Regions from separate parts of the Streptomyces sp. NPDC094034 genome, predicted to be linked through region 2. Evidence: riboswitches for the same ligand, from Rfam matches in the RefSeq annotation. Region 2 holds a riboswitch; the other holds the start of a gene.
The links. A riboswitch is a leader RNA that binds a small molecule or an ion and turns the genes downstream of it on or off. The one in region 2 is predicted to bind S-adenosylmethionine.
Positions count from the first base shown of each region.

Region 1: it holds a riboswitch for S-adenosylmethionine, as region 2 does, so the genes downstream of both, ABTZ59_RS24245 (aminotransferase class V-fold PLP-dependent enzyme) here and thrC (threonine synthase) in region 2, are expected to answer to the same signal.

Region 1 is NZ_JBEOUD010000029.1:81,206-91,285, forward strand. Features, by position in the region: gene ABTZ59_RS24205 (cytochrome c oxidase subunit 4) at 1-179, shown strand, start outside; gene ABTZ59_RS24210 (L,D-transpeptidase) at 291-1,541, shown strand; gene ABTZ59_RS24215 (hypothetical protein) at 1,677-2,078, opposite strand; gene ctaE (aa3-type cytochrome oxidase subunit III) at 2,275-2,895, shown strand; gene qcrC (cytochrome bc1 complex diheme cytochrome c subunit) at 2,966-3,775, shown strand; gene qcrA (cytochrome bc1 complex Rieske iron-sulfur subunit) at 3,772-4,827, shown strand; gene qcrB (cytochrome bc1 complex cytochrome b subunit) at 4,824-6,449, shown strand; gene trpD (anthranilate phosphoribosyltransferase) at 6,644-7,708, shown strand; SAM riboswitch class IV at 7,775-7,892, shown strand; gene ABTZ59_RS24245 (aminotransferase class V-fold PLP-dependent enzyme) at 8,090-9,475, shown strand; gene ABTZ59_RS24250 (glycerate kinase family protein) at 9,478-10,080, opposite strand, start outside.
Region 2 is NZ_JBEOUD010000002.1:379,366-389,445, reverse strand. Features, by position in the region: gene otsB (trehalose-phosphatase) at 1-202, shown strand, start outside; gene ABTZ59_RS04145 (alpha,alpha-trehalose-phosphate synthase (UDP-forming)) at 272-1,711, opposite strand; gene ABTZ59_RS04140 (hypothetical protein) at 1,792-1,938, opposite strand; gene ABTZ59_RS04135 (glucosyl-3-phosphoglycerate synthase) at 2,013-3,044, opposite strand; SAM riboswitch class I at 3,223-3,352, shown strand; gene thrC (threonine synthase) at 3,370-4,677, shown strand; gene ABTZ59_RS04125 (ubiquitin-like small modifier protein 1) at 4,801-5,076, shown strand; gene ABTZ59_RS04120 (cold-shock protein) at 5,445-5,648, shown strand; gene groL (chaperonin GroEL) at 6,067-7,692, shown strand; gene ABTZ59_RS04110 (Uma2 family endonuclease) at 7,787-8,338, opposite strand; gene ABTZ59_RS04105 (hypothetical protein) at 8,410-9,309, opposite strand; gene ABTZ59_RS04100 (JmjC domain-containing protein) at 9,572-10,080, opposite strand, start outside.

The sequences.
Region 1 (10,080 bases), on a different contig from region 2:
AGGTGGGGTTCTTCGCCCCGCACAGCTGGCAGCCGTTCTCGCTCGCCGTCGGTGGTGCGCTCGCCTTCCTGGGTATCGCCATCGGCTGGTGGCTGCTTTACTTCTCGGCACCACTGATCCTGATCGGTCTCTGGGGCTGGGTCTTCGAGTTCTACCGGGGCGAGAACCAGAACCAGTAGCACTCCACTCCGAGTGAACCCGGGACCCGAGCATTCCATGCGGAGTGCTCGGGTCCCCCGTTTGCTCTTCTCACCGCGCGCAAAAGCGGCAGGCGTTCTTATCTTGTGCTCATGAAAAACACGCCACGCTTGCGCACTGTCTTGAGCTGCACCCTGCTGGTCGTGTCCCTCTGGGCGAGCGCGACCGCGTGCAGCGGCAACGAGAAGCACCCGCTCTCGGCCAAGCCGTCCGACGCCACCGGCAAGATCTCCTTCAGTACGTCCGCGGGCAAGACCAAGGCCGACCCGGACAAGCCCCTCGAAGTCACCTCCACGGGGGCCGACGGAAAGATCACCGACGTCACCGCTGTCGACAAGACGGGCCACTACCTGGCCGGCGAACTCACCGCCGACGGCACACGCTGGCACTCCACGGCACCCCTGGCCGCCGGCAGCCGCTACACCGTCAAGGTCTCCACGGAGAGCAAGAAGGGTGCCCCCGGGCTCCGGACACTCACCTTCGACACTCGCCCCGCCAAGAAGAAGCTCACCGTCGAATTCGGCCCGGACTCCGGCGAGTACGGGGTCGGCCAGCCCATCACCGCCACGCTCAGCGAACCGGTCACCTCCAAGAAGGCCAGGGACGTGGTCGAGCGGTCCCTGAAGGTCCGCTCCCAGCCCGCCGCCGACGGCGGCGCCTGGCACTGGGTGGACGAAACCGAACTCCACTACCGCCCCAAGGACTACTGGCCCGCCAACGGGACCGTCACCGCGTGGAGCACCCTCGAAGGTGTGAAGATCAGCGACAAGCTGTACGGCGGCGCGGTCAAGCCGATCAAGATCAAGACCGGCGACCGGGTCGAGGCCATCGTCGACGCCAGCGCGCACTACATGACGGTCTACGTCAACGGGGAAGAGATCAACAGCATCCCGGTGACCACCGGCAAGCCCGGCTTCTCCACGCGTAACGGCATCAAGGTCGTACTGGGCCAGGAGTACTTCGTACGGATGCGCGGCACCAGCGTCGGCATCGGCGGCGGTGAGGGCTACGACCTGCCCGTCTACTGGGCCACCCGCGTCACCTGGAGCGGTGAGTACGTACACGCCGCGCCGTGGTCCGTGGGCTCGCAGGGGTCCGCGAACGTCAGCCACGGCTGCGTGGGCATGTCCACCGGCAACGCCGCCTGGTTCTTCGAGACCGTCCAGGAAGGCGACATCGTCCAGGTCATCAACAGCGCCGGGGACTACATGGAGGACTTCGGCAACGGCTACGGCGACTGGAACGTGGACTGGAAGGACTGGCGCGAGGGCAGCGTCCTCCAGGCCGGCACACGGGAGGGCAGCAGCCCCGCCGACAAGGCGAGGCTCCGTCCCGTCGTCTGAGCCCGGAGAACCCGAACCGCGTGGTCCGCAAGGGGCCGTGGACGTCCGACCGACGTCCGCGGCCCCTCAGTCGTGCGCGGGCCCTCAGGCGTCCACAGCCCTCAGATGTCCACAGCTCTCAGGCGTCCACAGCCCTCAGGCGTCCACGGAGAGCCGGGTGCGCAGCAGGGAGGCCAGCGCCTGTGCGAAGCCGACCGGTTCGACCGGAAGCGTCACCGCGGCGTCCGCGCGGCTCCAGGTGGCCAGCCAGGCGTCCTGCGGGCGGCCGATCAGCAGCAGCACGGGCGGGCAGTGGAAGATCTCGTCCTTGATCTGCCGGCAGACCCCCATGCCGCCCGCGGGGACCGTCTCGCCGTCCAGCACACAGACGTCGATGCCGCCCTTGTCCAGCTGCTTGAGCACCGCGGGCAACGTGGCGCACTCCAGGAACTCGACCGGCGGCACATCGGCGGCCGGCCGGCGTCCCGCTGCCAGCCGGACCTGCTCGCGGGTGTTCGCGTCGTCGCTGTAGACCAGCACCGTGGCGGTCGGCTGCATTGTTCCTCCGTGACATCAGTGTCTGCGAGGGCTTCAGGGCGTCGTTGCCATGAACCGATGCCGCGGATGCTACTCCGTCGGACACCATGTCAGCACGGGTAATGACACCCCTTGACCGGGCTGTTCGAGCAGGGCACACCCCGTGGACACACCGAACGGCACCCCCGGGGTCAGGGCGGGATAAGCGACCGACATAATGTCGGTCGTGGCGACAGCAACGACAGTAGAAACCGGGCACGCGCACCCGTCGGTCAATCGGCCGAACCTCACCAGCGTCGGAACCATCATTTGGCTGAGTTCCGAGCTGATGTTCTTCGCGGCCCTCTTCGCGATGTACTTCACCCTGCGATCGGTGATGGGAGCCGAGTACTGGAAGGAAATGGCTCATGCCCTGAACATCCCGTTCTCGGCAACGAACACCACGATCCTGGTGCTCTCCTCCCTCACCTGCCAGCTCGGCGTCTTCGCCGCCGAGCGAGGTGACGTGAAGAAGCTCCGCACCTGGTTCGTGATCACGTTCGTGATGGGTGCGATCTTCATCGGGGGCCAGGTCTTCGAGTACACCGAGCTGGTCAAGAAGGACGGCATCTCGCTCTCCTCCGACCCGTACGGCTCGGTGTTCTATCTGACCACCGGCTTCCACGGTCTGCACGTGACGGGGGGTCTCATCGCGTTCCTGTTCGTCCTGGGCAGGACGTACGCGGCCAGGAGATTCACCCACGAGCAGGCGACCGCCGCCATCGTCGTGTCCTACTACTGGCACTTCGTCGATGTCGTCTGGATCGGCCTTTTCGCCACGATCTACTTGATCAAGTAGCCGGGCACCGCGCCCGAGCGCACACAGTCCAGAAGCACCGACGCAGAAGATCCTGACACCGGGGTAATCCGTGAAAAAGCTCTCCGCACGACGACGCCATCCGCTGGCGGCGGTCGTCGTCCTACTCCTCGCGCTGGCGGCCACCGGGGGGCTGTACACCGCGTTCGCGCCCGCGGGCAAGGCGCAGGCTGACGAAACCGCCCAGTCCCTCGCCATCGAGGAGGGCAAGAAGCTCTACTCCGTCGGCTGTGCCAGCTGCCATGGAACCGGCGGTCAGGGAACCTCTGACGGCCCGAGCCTGGTCGGCGTCGGCTCCGCCGCCGTGGACTTCCAGGTCGGCACCGGCCGTATGCCGGCCATGGCGCCCGGCGCCCAGGTGCCGAAGAAGAAGGTCATCTACTCGCAGAAGGAGATCGACCAGCTCGCCGCGTATGTCGCGTCCCTCGGCGCCGGTCCGATCACACCGACCGAGAAGCAGTACAGCCCCGCGGGTGCGGACATCGCCAACGGTGGCGAGCTGTTCCGTACCAACTGCACCCAGTGCCACAACTTCACCGGTGAGGGTGGGGCGCTGACACACGGCAAGACCGCGCCGTCGCTTGAGGGCGTGGATCCGAAGCACATCTACGAGGCCATGCAGACCGGCCCGCAGAACATGCCGTCCTTCCCCGACTCCACGATGCCGGAGAAGGAGAAGAAGGACATCATCGCCTACGTCAAGGCGGTGAACGGTGAGCAGTCCGAGAGCCCCGGCGGTCTCAAGCTGGGTGGCCTCGGCCCGGTCAGCGAAGGGCTCTTCGCCTGGATCTTCGGTCTGGGTGCTTTGATCGCAGTTGCCGTCTGGGTCGCGGCCCACACCGCTAAGGCCAAGAAGTCATGAGTAGCCAAGAAGACATCCAAGAGAAGAACCTGCCGAGCGAGCAGGGGGCCGCGTCCACCGCGGTGGAGCGTACGGACGACCCGTTCGCCGACCCGGGCCTGCCGGCCCACCGGCCGCGTGTGCAGGACATCGACGAGCGGGCGGCCAAGCGGTCCGAGCGCGCGATCGCCTTCCTGTTCCTGCTGTCGATGGTCGCGACGGTGGCGTTCATCGCCTCGTTCGTGGCGTTCCCGGTCGACAAGATCGTCTTTATCTTCCCGTTCGGCCATATCAGCATCCTGAACTTCTCGCTGGGCCTGACCCTGGGTATCGCGCTCTTCTGCATCGGCGCCGGCGCGGTCCACTGGGCCCGCACGCTGATGTCGGACGTGGAGATGTCCGACGACCGCCATCCGATCGAGGCGACGCCGGAGGTCAAGGCGAAGGTCCTGGAGGACTTCGCGGCGGGCGCCGCGGAGTCCGGCTTCGGCCGGCGCAAGCTGATCCGGAACACCATGTTCGGCGCGCTGGCGCTGGTACCGCTCTCCGGTGTGGTGCTCCTGCGCGACCTGGGCCCGCTGCCCGAGAAGAAGCTCCGCTCCACGCTGTGGCGCAAGGGCAAAGAGCTCATCAACATGAACACCAATGAGCCGCTGCGTCCCGAGGACATCGTCGTGGGCTCGCTGACCTTCGCCATGCCCGAGGGTCTCGACACGCACAGCGAGGACTTCCAGAAGCAGATCGCCAAGGCGGCTCTGATGATCGTCCGGATCCAGCCGGACGAGATCAAGGACAAGCGCGAGCTCGAATGGTCCCATCAGGGGATCGTGGCGTACTCGAAGATCTGTACCCATGTCGGCTGCCCGATCAGCCTGTACGAGCAGCAGACGCACCACGTGCTCTGCCCGTGCCACCAGTCCACCTTCGACCTCTCCGACGGCGCCCGCGTCATCTTCGGCCCGGCCGGTCACCCCCTTCCGCAGCTGCGTATCGGTGTGAACGCTGAGGGCAACCTCGAAGCGCTCGGCGACTTCGACGAGCCCGTCGGCCCTGCCTTCTGGGAGCGCGGATGAGTACCGCTGACGACAAGAACCGCAAGGCGCCCGCCGGTGAGCGGGTCGCCGACTGGGCGGACGGCAGGCTGGGCATCTACGGCCTGGCCAAGGCCAACATGCGGAAGATCTTCCCGGACCACTGGTCCTTCATGCTCGGTGAGATCTGCCTCTACAGCTTCATCATCATCATCCTCACGGGTGTGTATCTGACGCTGTTCTTCCACCCGTCGATGAACGAGGTGGAGTACCACGGCAGCTACGTCCCGCTCCAGGGCGTGATGATGTCGGAGGCGTTCGCCTCCACGCTGGACATCAGCTTCGACGTCCGCGGTGGGCTGCTGATCCGGCAGATCCACCACTGGGCCGCGCTGATCTTCCTCGCGGCCATGCTGGTCCACATGATGCGTGTCTTCTTCACGGGCGCGTTCCGCAAGCCGCGCGAGGTCAACTGGCTGTTCGGCTTCCTGCTGTTCGTCCTGGGCATGTTCACCGGGTTCACCGGTTACTCGCTCCCGGACGACCTGCTGTCCGGCACCGGTGTCCGGTTCATGCAGGGCGCGGTCCTGTCGGTGCCGGTCGTCGGAACGTATCTGTCGATGTTCCTGTTCGGCGGGGAGTTCCCCGGCGGCGACTTCGTGGCCCGGTTCTACTCGGTCCACATCCTGTTGCTGCCCGGCATCATGCTCGGCCTGGTGGTGGCCCACCTGATCCTGGTCTTCTACCACAAGCACACGCAGTTCGCGGGCCCCGGCCGTACGAACAGGAACGTCGTGGGCATGCCGCTGCTGCCGGTCTACATGGCGAAGGCCGGAGGCTTCTTCTTCCTGGTCTTCGGTGTGATCGCGATCGTCTCCGCGATCGCCACGATCAACCCGATCTGGGCCCTCGGCCCGTACCGTCCCGACCAGGTGTCCACCGGCGCCCAGCCCGACTGGTACATGGGCTTCTCCGAGGGACTCATCCGTGTGATGCCCGGCTGGGAGATCAATTTCGCCGGCCACACCCTCGTCCTGGGTGTCTTCATCCCGCTGGTGATCTTCCCGCTGGTGCTGGTCGCGATCGCGGTCTACCCGTTCATCGAGTCCTGGGTCACCGGTGACAAGCGCGAGCACCACATCGCGGACCGCCCGCGCAACGCGCCGACCCGTACCGCCTTCGGTGTGGCGTGGCTGACCTGGTACTTCGTACTGCTGGTCGGTGGTGGTAACGACCTGTGGGCGACGCACTTCCATCTGTCGATCAACGCGATCACCTGGTTCGTCCGGATCGCCTTCTTCGCCGGACCGGTCATCGCCTTCATCGTCACCAAGCGGATCTGTCTGGGTCTCCAGCGGCGCGACGCCGAGAAGGTGCTGCACGGACGCGAGTCCGGTGTCATCAAGCGGCTGCCGCACGGTGAGTTCATCGAGGTCCACACCCCGCTGGAGCAGGGAGACCTGCACAAGCTCACCGCGCACGAGCAGTACAAGCCGGCCGAGATCGGCCCCACGGTCGACGAGAACGGTGTCGAGCGCAAGGTCGGCCCGACCGAGAAGCTCCGCTCGAAGCTGAGCAAGGGCTACTACGGCGAGGGCAGCCAGATTCCCAAGCCCACCGCCGAGGAGTACAAGGAGATCACCAGCGGCCACGGCCACCACTGATCCCGCCCGGCCTCATCAGGTCGCCACCACCGAGGGCCCCGGCCCGGTCTCCCGCGAGGGAACCGGCCGGGGCCCTCGGCGTGGGATCCGTCCCGGAGTACGGGCATCCGCCCTGCGCGCCGGTACGCGCCGATAGGCTGGCCAAGGGCCGCACACAAGGCCCACGCATTGGACCCGGACACCCAGGAGCGAGCATGAGCGCTGTGACCCCCGTCGGAGGCGACACCGCGGCGGCCCGCACCTGGCCGGACGTACTGAACGCGCTGCTGAGCGGCGCCGACCAGAGCGCGGACGCCACCGCCTGGGCGATGGACCGGATCATGAGCGGCGAGGCCACCAACGCCCAGATCGCCGGGTTCGCCGTCGCGCTGCGGGCCAAGGGCGAGACCGTCGCCGAGATCAGCGGCCTCGTACGCTCCATGTACGCGCACGCCAACCTGATCGAGGTGCCCGGCCGGACCGTCGACATCGTCGGCACCGGCGGCGACGGCGCCAAGACCGTCAACATCTCGACCATGTCGTCGATCGTGGTCGCCGGCACCGGCGCGAAGGTCGTCAAGCACGGCAACCGCGCCGCGTCCTCGGCGAGCGGGGCCTCCGACGTACTGGAGAAGCTCGGCGTCAACCTGGAACTGACCCCTCAGCGGGTCGCCGAGGTCGCAGAGGAAGCCGGCATCACCTTCTGCTTCGCGGTGAAGTTCCACCCCGCCCTGCGCCATGTGGCCGCCGCGCGAGGCGAGTTGGGCATCCGCACCACCTTCAACTTCCTGGGCCCCCTCACCAACCCGGCGAAGGTCCGCGCGCAGGCGACCGGCGTCGCGGACGCCCGTATGGCGCCGATCATCGCGGGCGTGCTGGCCGAGCGCGGCTCCTCCGCGCTGGTCTTCCGCGGTGACGACGGCCTCGACGAGCTGACCACCACCGCGACGTCGCGGGTGTGGGTCGTACGGGACGGCGAGGTGACGGAGGAGGCGTTCGACCCGCGTGACGTGGGCCTGGAGCTGGTACCCGTGGAGGCGCTTCGGGGCGCGGACGCCTCGTACAACGCCGATGTCGCGCGGCGGCTGCTGGCGGGGGAGACGGGGCCGGTGCGGGACGCGGTGCTGCTGAACTCGGCGGCGGCGCTGGTGGCGCTGGACCCGACGGGGGAGTCGCTGGCGACGCAGCTGTCGGCGGGGATGGCCAGGGCAGCGGAGTCGATCGACTCGGGCGAAGCGGGGCGGGCGCTGGCGCGCTGGATCGCGTCGTCGCAGTCGTAGGCCCGCCGGGGTCGTGGTCCGGGCGCCGGAGGCGCACCGTACCCCGTATGGCATACTCTCCGGCAAGGTCATGAGCGACAGCGATTAAGGCCCCGGCTCGCTGTCCGGCAACCCTCCGTCCGTGGCGGGGTGCCCCGGGTGAAGACCAGGCCGTGGGCAGCGAGGTCCGCGGCAAGCGCGGACCCCTGCCACCTTTGGGGTCCTGGTCCTCAAGGGAGCAGTCTCGTGAGCAAGCGAATGCGTTAGGGCGAGCGCGCCCCTTCTTCAACACCTCCGCACGGTGACCCCGTGCGTCGAGGCACACCCCGCCACCAGCGCGGCGCAGCCGCGCACCGCGGGGACTTGAAGCCGTTCCGACTTGTCCCGCCGGGAGATATCGCCATGTCCGCACGCCCGAACGCCGCCGCCACCACGACCCCCTCGGACGATCCCGCCCGCGCCACCCCGCTGCCCGTGCTCGGGCGTGAGGTGACCGTCCCGCTCGTCACCGGCGGCGAGGTGACCTATGCCGCGCTCGACTACGCGGCCAGCGCCCCCGCCCTTCAGCGGGTGTGGGACGACGTCGCCGCCTACGCCCCGTACTACGGCAGTGTCCACCGGGGCGCCGGTTATCTCTCGCAGCTGTCCACCGACCTGTTCGAGAACAGCCGCCGCACCGTCGCCGAGTTCCTTGGCTGCCGCCCCGGTGATCAGGTCGTCTTCACCCGTTCGACCACCGATTCGCTCAATCTGCTGGCGGCCGTGGTCCCCGCGGAGTGTGAGGTGTTCGTGTTCGAGACCGAGCACCACGCCTCGCTGCTGCCCTGGCGGGACGCCCGGGTGAGCTATCTGGACGCTCCTCGGACGCCGGGCGAGGCCGTCGCCACGCTGGAGCGGGCGCTCGCCGGGCGGGGTTCCGGGGGGCCGGCGCTGGTCTGTGTGACCGGTGCGTCCAATGTGACCGGTGAGCTGTGGCCCGTACGGGAGCTGGCCGCCGCCGCGCACGCGGGGGGCGCCCGTATCGTGCTGGACGCCGCTCAGCTCGCACCGCACCATCCCGTGGACATCGCGGAGCTGGACGTCGACTGGGTGGCCTTCTCCGGGCACAAGCTGTACGCGCCGTTCGGGTCCGGGGTGCTCGCCGGGCGGGCCGACTGGCTCCAGGGCGCGGAGCCGTATCTCGCCGGGGGCGGCGCCAGCCGTAAGGTGGCGCGCCGGGCCGACGGCGGGGTGGATGTCGACTGGCACACCACGGCGGCCCGTCATGAGGCCGGTTCGCCCAATGTCATCGGGGTGTACGCGATCGCCTCGGCCTGCAAGGCGCTCACCGACGCCGGGTTCGACGCGCTGGTGGCGCGCGAGCAGCGGCTCGTGGCCCGGGTGCGGGAGGGGCTGGCCGGGGTGCCCGAGGTGAAGGTGCTCTCGCTGTTCGGCGAGGACGCGCCGCGGGTCGGCGTGCTGTCGTTCGTGGTCGAGGGGTGGAACAGCTCGCACTTCGCCGCCGCGCTCTCCGCGGAGTACGGCATCGGTGTTCGGGACGGGCTCTTCTGCGCCCACCCGCTGGTACGGACGCTGCTGGGCAGCGACCCGCGCGACCCGGGGGAGTGCGGCGCCCCCGACGCCGAGCCGGGCGAGCGGTCGCTCAACGCGATCCGGGTGAGCTTCGGCGCCGGGACGCCGGACGAGCATGTCGACCGGTTCGTCCGGGCCGTGCGGGAGCTGGTGACCGATGGCGCGCGGTGGAACTACCGTACGGAGGACGGCCGCTGCGTCCCCGACCGCGGCTGAGGTCAGGCCGCTACGGGCGCGAGGCGGGTGCCGAGCAGGACCATCCGCAGGGCGCGTTCGGTCGCGTCGGCGAGGAACTCACCGCCCCGGTCGAGCGCTTCGGGCAGCGCTACGGGTGCGGGCAGGATCGAGCTGTACGCGTCGACGCCCACGGCCCGCACCTCGTGCGCGCCCTGCCCGATGGTGCCGGCCAGTACCAGGACCGGCACCCCGGACGCGTGGGCGCGGCGGGCGACTTCGGCCGGGATCTTGCCGCGTACGGTCTGGTGGTCGAGCGCGCCTTCCGCGGTGATCACCAGATCGGCGCGGGCCAGCCGGGCGTCGAGGTCGAGCCGGTCGAGCAGGACGTCGAAGCGGGGCAGCAGGCGCGCGCCGAGGGCGGCCAGACCGGCTCCCAGACCGCCGGAGGCGCCCGTGCCGGGGGCGGTGCGCAGGTCGGTCGCGGGGGACAGGTCCCTGGTGAGGACGGCCGCCCAGCGCTCCAGCGCCAGGGACAGCTCCTCCACCATGGCCGGTCCCGCGCCCTTCTGCGGGCCGAACACCCGGGCCACTCCGCGCGGGCCGCACAGTACGTTGAACGGGTTGCAGGCGACGAGCAGTTCAGT
Region 2 (10,080 bases):
GACGGTCCTGTACGCGGGCGACGACCTGGGCGACCTCCCGGCCTACGCGGCGGTCGAGAAGCTTCGCTCGGACGGCCACCCGGGGCTGCTGATCTGTAGCGGCGGCGAAGTGCCCGAACTGGCCGAGCGCGCCGACCTGCGGCTGCCGGGACCGGCGGCGCTGGCGGACTTCCTGGCGGCGCTGGCGGAGGCGATGGCCTGACGGCTGACAGTTGACACCTGGCGCCTGGCGCCCGGGCGGACCGATGCCACCCGGTCGCGCCAGGAGTCGTCAGGCGCGCAGCGCCGTCAGCTGGTCCAGGAACCACTGCTGCGGCGGCAGCGCCGTCGCCGCCGCGGCCAGCCGCTTGGCGCGTTCCGCGCGCTCGTCGACCGGCATGGCCAGCGCCTCGTGGAGGGCCGCCGCCGTGGCGCTGATGTCGTACGGGTTCACCACCAGCGCGTCCTCGCCCAGCTCCTCGTACGCCCCCGCCTCCCGCGACAGCACCAGCGCGCCGCCGCGCTCCGAGATGAGAGGGATCTCCTTCGCGACCAGGTTCATGCCGTCGCGGATCGGGTTGACCAGCGCCACATCCGCCAGCCGGTAGGCGGCCAGCGAGCGGGCGAAGTCGTCCTCGACATGGAGGACGACCGGCGTCCAGCCGTCCGTGCCGAACTCGGCGTTGATCTCGTCGGCCACCCGCTGGACCTCGGCGGTGTAGTCGCGGTAGACCGCCAGGTCCTGCCGGGAGGGGTAGGCGAAGGCGACATGGACGACGCGTTCGCGCCATTCCGGACGATCGGTCAGCAGCAGCCGGTAGGCGAGCAGGCCGCGCACGATGTTCTTCGACAGTTCCGTACGGTCCACCCGGACGATCGTCTTCCGCTCCTCGCCCGTGCCCGTACGGCCGATCTGCCCGCGCAGGGTCCCGATCCGCTCGTCCACGTCCGGGCGGTGGGCGCGCTCACGCAGGAAGTCGCCGTCCACGCCCAGGCCGTGCACGCCGATCCGGGTCTTTCCCGTGCCACCCGTCGCGCCCAGCAGCTCCGTACAGCACGCCGTGAACGCGTCGGCCCACCGGTGCGTCAGAAACGCCGCGCGGTCCGCGCCGAGGATGCCGCGCAGCAGCTGGCGCCCGATGTCGTCGGGCAGCAGCCGGAAGTAGTCGACCGGGGCCCAGGGCGTGTGCGAGAAGTGCCCGATCCTCAGGTCGGGGCGCAGGGCGCGCAGCATCCCCGGCACCAGCGCCAGGTGGTAGTCCTGCACCAGCACGGCCGCGCCGTCGGCCGCCTCGTCGGCCAGGGCCTCCGCGAAGGCGCGGTTGTATGTCTCGTACGACGCCCACCGCGCGCGGAACTCCGGGCCGAAGGACGGCTCCAGCGGGGTCTGGTAGAGCAGATGGTGGACGAACCAGAGCGTGGAGTTGGCGACGCCGTTGTACGCGTCCGCGTACACCTCCGGCGCGATGCCCAGCATCCGCACCCGCCGGCCGCCCGTGTCGGCGGGGTCGAGCCGCCCGCCCGTGCGCCGTACCGCCTCGCGGTCGCCCTCCCCGAGCGCCGCGCACACCCACACCGCGTCCCCGTCCTGCCCGATGGCCGACAGACCGGACACCAGCCCGCCGCCGCCGCGCCTGGCCTCCAGCGAGCCGTCGTCCCGCGGGGTGTACGAGACGGGGCCGCGGTTGGACGCGACGAGGACCTGGGCCCGGGAGGGCGGCTCGGTAACCATGTGCCGAAACCTAGCCCGTCACGGAAACGCTCAAACGTACGGACGCGGCTGTCTCGCCCGCCATTGGCCGGGCACGGCCGTCAGTCCCGCCGGCCGCGCAGGGCGGCCAGCGCGACCACCCCGGCGCCGCTCAGCGCGAGCACCACCCCGCCGAGCAGCCACAGCCGCTCGGCCGTGCTCCCGGCCTGGGCCAGCTGCGCGTGCACAGCGCTCAGCGGCCCGGTCATCGCAGGATTCATCGCCATCGCCATCGCCATCGCCATAACCGGGCAATCTAGATAATTCGCATGATCGCATTCCGTTACGCCGCGCGTCCGGCCGGGTACTCCGCGATCTCCCGCACCGGCGGCCGTTCCTCCGTGTCCACCGCGTGCGTGCGCGGTACGAAACCACTCTCGCCGCGCTCGAACTGCGTCAGCTCCGGTCGTACCAAATGCGCCCGGGACAGCCGCAGCTGCGCCGTACGGTAGATCGCCGCGGCCATCCGCCCCAGCGCCCGCTCGTCCTGATGGCGGTGGATCCGTATCCCGACGTCGACCTGCCCCAGCGCGTCGAGACCCGCCATGTGCAGGGCGTCCACGAGCAGCCCCAGCTCCACCCCGTACCCGACGGGGAACGGCAGCCGCTCAAGCAGCGAGCGCCGCGCCGCGTACTCACCGCCCAGCGGCTGAACGAAACCGGCCAGCCGGGGCCAGTGCAGATTGAGCAGGGGCCTGGCCACCAGTTCGGTCACGCGCCCGCCCTGGCCGAGGGCCGGTGCCGGTCCCCCTCCCGGTCCTGGTCCCGTTCCCGTTCCCGCTCCCGTTGCCGGTCCTGGTCCCGCTCCCGGTCCTGCCGGATCCGGGTACAGCGGACGGTCGTACATCGCCTTCACGAACTGCACGTCCTGGTCGGTCAGCAGCGGCCCCACGATCCCGGACACGAAATCGGCCGAGAACCGCTTGAGATCGGCGTCCACGAAGCACACGATGTCGCCGCTCGTCACCAGCAGCGACCGCCACAGCACCTCGCCCTTGCCGGGCAGCGCGGGCAGCCGCGGCAGGATCGCGTCCCGGTGCTCCACGCGCGCGCCCGCCGCCGCGGCGACCGCGGCCGTACGGTCGGTGGAACCGGAATCGACCACCACCAGTTCATCGACGAGCCGCACCCGCTCCATCAGTTCGCGCCGGATCACGGAGACGATCTCGCCTACCGTCTCCTCCTCGTTCAGCGCCGGAAGGACCACACTCACGGTCGAACCGCGCGCGGCCTTCGCCACTGTCAGCCGGTCGAGCGGGCGGTCGGCCACGGACCAGGAACGCCTGGTCAGCCAGTGCTCCACCTCTTCCAGCACGGTCGGTACTCCCTGAGCGTGTGCGTACGTGTGCCCTGAACGTGATCCATCTCGCGGTGCGGACGACTCTCTCAACCGCGCGCTCCGTCGGTTACAGTCTTGAACAACACGAATGACCACCGCATGCCGGGGGTCATTACGTCAATAAACGCGTCGGACCCGGGGTCCGGCGCCATAGCGCTCATCCAGAGGGACTGAGGGAACGGCCCGTTGAAGTCCCGGCAACCCTCCCGCCGACCATTCGAGGTCACGGTGGGGAAGGTGCCAATTCCGTCTCGTGGCGAAGTACGTCGCGAGGAAGATGAGGAGAAAGGGCCTCGCCTCCATGGCTGTGCAGACCGCCGTACACAACGCCGACTCCGTCGAGGACGCCGGCTCGGTGGATCTCGGACCCGCCGCCGCGCTCTCGTGCCGCGAATGCGGAGAGCGTTTCGACCTCGGCCCCATTTTCGCCTGTGCCAGCTGTTTCGGGCCGCTCGAAGTGGCGTACGACCTGCCGAGCGGCACCCCCGAAGAGCTGAAGAGGCGTATCGCCGAGGGCCCGGACAACATCTGGCGCTACGCGCCGCTGCTGCCCGTTCCCGCCGATGTGGCCACGAAGCCCAATATCAACCCCGGCTTCACCAAGCTCGTCAAGGCCGACAACCTCGCCCGTGAACTGGGCGTCACCGGCTCCCTGCACATCAAGGACGACTCCGGCAACCCGACGCACTCCTTCAAGGACCGCGTCGTCGCCATCGCCGTGGAAGCGGCCCGCGCCTTCGGATTCACCACGCTCTCGTGCTCCTCCACGGGCAATCTGGCCGGCGCGGTCGGCGCCGCCGCCGCCCGCGCCGGCTTCCGCTCCTGCGTCTTCATCCCGCACGACCTGGAGCAGGGCAAGGTCGTCATGGCGGCGGTGTACGGCGGTGAACTCGTCGGTATCGAGGGCAACTACGACGACGTCAACCGATTCTGTTCCGAGCTGATCGGCGACCCGCTGGGCGAGGGCTGGGGCTTCGTCAACGTCAACCTGCGCCCGTACTACGGCGAGGGCTCCAAGACGCTGGCGTACGAGATCTGTGAGCAGCTCGGCTGGCGGCTGCCCGACCAGATCGTCGTCCCGATCGCCTCGGGCTCGCAGCTCACGAAGATCGACAAGGGTCTCCAGGAGCTGATCAAGCTGGGCCTGGTCGAGGACAAGCCGTACAAGATCTTCGGCGCCCAGGCCGAGGGCTGCTCGCCAGTGTCCACCGCCTTCAAGGCCGGACTCGATGTCGTACGGCCCCAGAAGCCGGACACCATCGCCAAGTCCCTGGCGATCGGCAACCCGGCCGACGGCCCGTACGTCCTGGACATCGCCCGCCGCACCGGCGGCGCCGTCGAGGACGTCGACGACGAGCAGATCGTCGACGCGATCAAGCTGCTGGCGCGCACCGAGGGCATCTTCGCGGAGACGGCCGGGGGTGTGACGGTCGGCGTGACGAAGAAGCTGATCGAGGCCGGTCTCCTCGACCCGGCGCTGACCACCGTCGTCCTGAACACCGGCGACGGTCTCAAGACGCTCGACGCCGTCGCCCCGACGACCGGCCCGACGGCGACCATCCGCCCGAGCCTGGACGCGTTCCGCGACGCCGGCCTGGCCCGCAGCTGACAACCGGCGACCGGCGACGGGCCCCGCGACCGGCGGCAGGCGACCGGCTACCAGCGACCGGCCCCGCGACCGGCGACTGACGACCACCACGACGTTACGGAAGACGGAAGGCAGAACACCACCATGAGCGTCAACGTCCGCATCCCCACCATTCTCCGTACGTACACCGGCGGCAAGGCCGAGGTCGCCGCCGAGGGGGCGACCCTCTCCGAGGTCATCCAGTCCCTGGAGACGAACCACCCGGGCATCGCCGCCCGCGTCCTGGACGACCAGGGCAAGCTGCGCCGCTTCGTGAACGTGTACGTGAACGACGACGACGTCCGCTTCGAACAGGGCCTGGAGACCGCCACCCCGGCGGGCGCAGGTGTCTCGATCATTCCCGCCGTCGCCGGAGGCTGATCCCCGCATCCTCCTCCGCTCTGTGACTGGTACGGCCCCCTCCGTGAGAGAAGCGGAGGGGGCCGTTCTACATGGTTGAGCGCGGTACAGTAGGGGAACGCCCCGCTGTCGCCTCTGCCGAACGCATGCGAGAACGCGACAACATGGGGTCGAAGTCGGAGTGCCGTATGCGCCGTAGGTGCGCTTTGCCCGGCCCGACTTGCCCTGGAACGCAGGGAATTCAACGCTATGCCTGTTCAGCCATGCCCAGAATTCTCGTCCGATTGACCTGTTGCAGAGGGCAGTTGGGCAGATACATTCAGCCGCGGTCGACGCGTTCCGGCGCGAAGTGTGGCCCCGTGCAAGGGCCAGTAATAGGGGAGTTAGGCATGGCTCAGGGCACCGTCAAGTGGTTCAACGCGGAGAAGGGCTACGGCTTCATCGCGGTAGACGGTGGTGCGGATGTTTTCGTCCACTACAGCGCGATCCAGATGGACGGTTACCGCACCCTTGAAGAAGGTCAGCGAGTGGAGTTCGAGATCTCGCAGGGCCAGAAGGGTCCGCAGGCGGACATGGTCAAGCTCGCCGTCTGATCCCGGCGCGATCGGCCACCGACGCACTGATGTACGAACTCACGACGCACGACTCGTGACTCACGCCGAAGGGTCCGCATCCCGAACAGGGGATGCGGACCCTTCGTGCGTTCCGGCCGGTCCGGAGCGTCCGGAGGGGCCTCGGCGGGGCCTCGGCGGGGCCTCGGCGGGGCCGCTGCGAACGGGAGGAGCTTGCACTCTCGGGGGTCGAGTGCTAATCATTGCGTTAGCACTCTGCAAGTGAGAGTGACAACTTAAGGACCGGGTCGGTGAGGCCCGAAGAGCCGGTGGGGCAAGGAACCGCACGGCTCTCAGGCCGTCCGTCGCGGGCGCCAGCGCGGTCCGGAGCAATCCTTCCCCAAGCTCTCAACTGCGTTCGAGCAGGGGAGACCCCATCCGTCCGGGAGGACCACTTCACATGGCCAAGATCATCGCGTTCGACGAGGAGGCACGGCGCGGTCTCGAGCGCGGGATGAACCAGCTCGCCGACGCCGTCAAGGTCACCCTTGGCCCCAAGGGCCGAAACGTCGTCCTGGAGAAGAAGTGGGGCGCCCCCACGATCACCAACGATGGTGTGTCCATCGCCAAGGAGATCGAGCTGGAGGACCCGTACGAGAAGATCGGCGCCGAGCTGGTCAAGGAAGTCGCCAAGAAGACGGACGACGTCGCCGGTGACGGTACGACCACCGCCACGGTGCTCGCCCAGGCGCTGGTCCGCGAGGGCCTGCGCAACGTGGCCGCCGGTGCCAACCCGATGGCCCTCAAGCGCGGTATCGAGAAGGCCGTCGAGGCCGTCTCCGGTGCCCTGCTGGAGCAGGCCAAGGACGTGGAGACCAAGGAGCAGATCGCTTCGACCGCCTCCATCTCCGCCGCCGACACCCAGATCGGCGAGCTGATCGCCGAGGCGATGGACAAGGTCGGCAAGGAAGGCGTCATCACCGTCGAGGAGTCGCAGACCTTCGGTCTTGAGCTTGAGCTCACCGAGGGCATGCGCTTCGACAAGGGCTACATCTCGGCGTACTTCGCCACCGACATGGAGCGTATGGAGGCGTCCCTGGACGACCCGTACCTCCTGATCGTCAACTCCAAGATCGGCAACGTGAAGGACCTCCTTCCGCTGCTGGAGAAGGTCATGCAGTCGGGCAAGCCCCTGCTGATCATCGCGGAGGACGTCGAGGGCGAGGCGCTGTCGACCCTGGTCGTCAACAAGATCCGTGGCACCTTCAAGTCCGTCGCCGTCAAGGCCCCGGGCTTCGGTGACCGCCGCAAGGCCATGCTCAACGACATCGCCATCCTCACCGGCGGTACGGTCATCTCCGAGGAGGTCGGCCTCAAGCTGGAGAACGCCGGCCTGGACCTGCTGGGCCGCGCCCGCAAGGTCGTCATCACCAAGGACGAGACCACCATCGTCGACGGTGCCGGTGACAGCGACCAGGTCGCCGGCCGGGTCAACCAGATCCGCGCCGAGATCGAGAACAGCGACTCGGACTACGACCGCGAGAAGCTCCAGGAGCGCCTCGCGAAGCTGGCCGGCGGCGTGGCCGTCATCAAGGCCGGCGCCGCGACCGAGGTCGAGCTCAAGGAGCGCAAGCACCGCATCGAGGACGCGGTGCGCAACGCCAAGGCCGCCGTCGAGGAGGGCATCGTCGCCGGTGGTGGCGTGGCTCTGCTCCAGGCTTCCTCGGTCTTCGAGAAGCTTGAGCTGACGGGCGACGAGGCCACTGGTGCCGCGATCGTCAAGCTCGCGTTGGAGGCTCCGCTCAAGCAGATCGCCGTCAACGGTGGTCTTGAGGGCGGCGTCGTCGTGGAGAAGGTCCGCAACCTGACGGTGGGTCACGGCCTGAACGCCGCGTCCGGCGAGTACGTCGACATGATCGCCGAGGGCATCATCGACCCCGCGAAGGTGACGCGCTCTGCCCTGCAGAACGCCGCCTCCATCGCGGCGCTGTTCCTCACCACCGAGGCCGTCATCGCCGACAAGCCGGAGAAGGCCGGCGCGGCCCCGGCCGGCGGCGGCATGCCGGGCGGTGACATGGACTTCTGAGCCTGACGGCTCGGACCCGGTCCATGGTCTGAAGTGACCGAGGGCGGTACCCCTTCGCGGGGGTGCCGCCCTCGGGCGTTTCAGCGAGGCTTCGTCAGCGGGTGTAGTCCTTGAGCTTCTCGGTTTCCAGGGTGATGGAGACGGGGTGCGGGAGCTTGACCGTAGCGCCGTAAGGGCGTGTGGTGCGCGTCTGGTATTTGCCCTTCCGCGGATCGGTGTAAAGGACCATTTCTTCCGCGTCGCGGTCGATGAGGAGATAGACGGGGATGTCCGCCGCCGCGTAGCCATCGCGCTTCTCGGTGCGGTCGCGGCGGTCCGTGTCGTGGTCGTGAGAAGTCACTTCGACTGTCATCAGTACGCCGTCGGGGCTGGCCCACTCACCATCCTGGTCCACGAAGTGGTCGAGCGGTGCGAGGGCGCCGTCCGCGCGGGCGCGGCCGTTGCGGTAGGTCTCCGTGAGGAGTCCCTGCGCCGGGTGCAACGCGAGTTCGGGACGTTGCTGCATGCACTGCCGCAGGAGCCACATGGCAATGGCCCCGTGAAGCTGGTCCGGCACGGGCTTGACCTCTAGCTTTCCGTTGATGAATTCGAGCAGCACCGTCTCGGGAGCCTTGCGAGCAAGTTCCTCGAAGTCCTCGACGGACATCTGCGGCCGCACGTCGTCGCCTCTTCCCCTCCGTGGTGCCCCGGATTTATGGCGGCGGATCGACTGGATGGTCATGTACGAGTCCTTTCGGGTGGGCGGGTCGCCGCCGCGCGGGCCTCGGCGACGCGGGCGCGGAGCTGGGCGGGGGATAGCCGGGAGACAGGGGGTACGGGGACGGGCTCGCCCCGGCATGGGCCGCACTCGCCGTCGGTGAGTACTTCGGGGCGGCCGGGGGCGCCGCACTTCGCGCACTCCAGGACGCGCAGCGGCGGGCGTGGAGCGCGGATCCGCTCGGGTGGGAGCTTGGACGTCAGCCGTACGCGGGCGAGGGCCGCCGGGTGGTGGACGACGGCGGGGAGTCCGGCGGTGAGGGCGTGCAGGATGTCCCTCTCGGTGGCGCCCCGTTCGAACCACGGCGTGGTCAGGGGTTCCAGGGCCGCGCAGTCGGCGGCCGACAGCGACAGGACCGGCGCGCTGCGGCCGAGCGCGGCGAGCAGGATGAAGGCGCGGGAACGGGTCGGCGGATCCGAGGTGTTGGCCCGTGCGTCCGCGGTGGCCAGGTCGCCGGAGACGAACGCGGCCCACCACTCGTTGTCCCGCGCGGTACGGGAGAACCACGTACGCGTCACCCAGCGCATGCCGTCAGGACCGGCGAGGTGTTCCTTGCCGCGTCGCAGATGCCCGGCCACCTGGAGTCGGCGAAGCGCGGTACGCAGGGCGCACTGCCCGTACGGGAGCACCTTGGCGAGGGCCTTCACCGAGATGTCCGTGCCCTCGGGCAGCCGGTCGATGAACGCGGCGACGGCGGCCTCGCGCGGCGGCAGCTGCGCGAAGGTGTCGGCGCCGCGGGCCTGTTGACCGGGTGTCGAACGTTTGCCGTACCCGGGGGACGCCATCGGGGGAGAAGTGGGTGAAGCGGGTGAGGCCGCGTGCGTCTCGGGCGCGGCGGCACTAAGCTGACTCTCAGCCATCGGATCGCTTTTCTTTGGGTGTCGATCTGGTTGGTCAGGCCCTCGCCAGATGTCGTTAGCATCGGCGGGGGCCCGTTTTGTGCTCTATGGGCACGCTAAAGCGTCGCGACCCTGCGTGGCAAATCGGTCACGAAAAGTCAACTCCCCAGGCAGGGAGGGTGGGTGGGTAAAGACCCGCCACCCCATCCTTGGAAAAAGGGCTCGGATCCCGAGGCTTGAGCCCCGGGCGCTCGCGGTGCGGATGAGGCGTGCGGGCGGGAGATCAGGTCGTCAGCGGGCGTTTCGTCGCCGACCGCCGGATCTCCTGCTCTGCCTTTCGTAGGTCGAGCGATGCCAGCGCGTGGCACAGCAACTCACGCGTCCGCACGACCTCCGACACCAGATCGCTGGTCAGGTCCGCCTCGTGCAGGGCTTCACGCATGAAGTCCTCGGTCACGAGATGGTCGACGAGTTGATGGGCGAGCCAGGAGCGGGTCAGTTCGCGCAATGCGAAAGTGACATGCAAGCTCGGGGCATGACCCACCGTGCGGGGCTGGTGGATCCACCCCCGTGGTACCCACAACGTATCGCCAGGAGCCAGCCTGATGCTGTGGTCCGGGGGTTGTCCCGCGAGGCGTTCTCGCAGGGCTCTGCTGGTTGTGGTCCTCGGGAACGACAGATGTTCGCGCACGGGGGCATGCACGACCGGCCGGTACAGGGGCCAGAACTTCGTACCGGATATTTGTGCGACGACGACCGTGTACGGATCCCAGTGACAGCCCAGACCGCGGG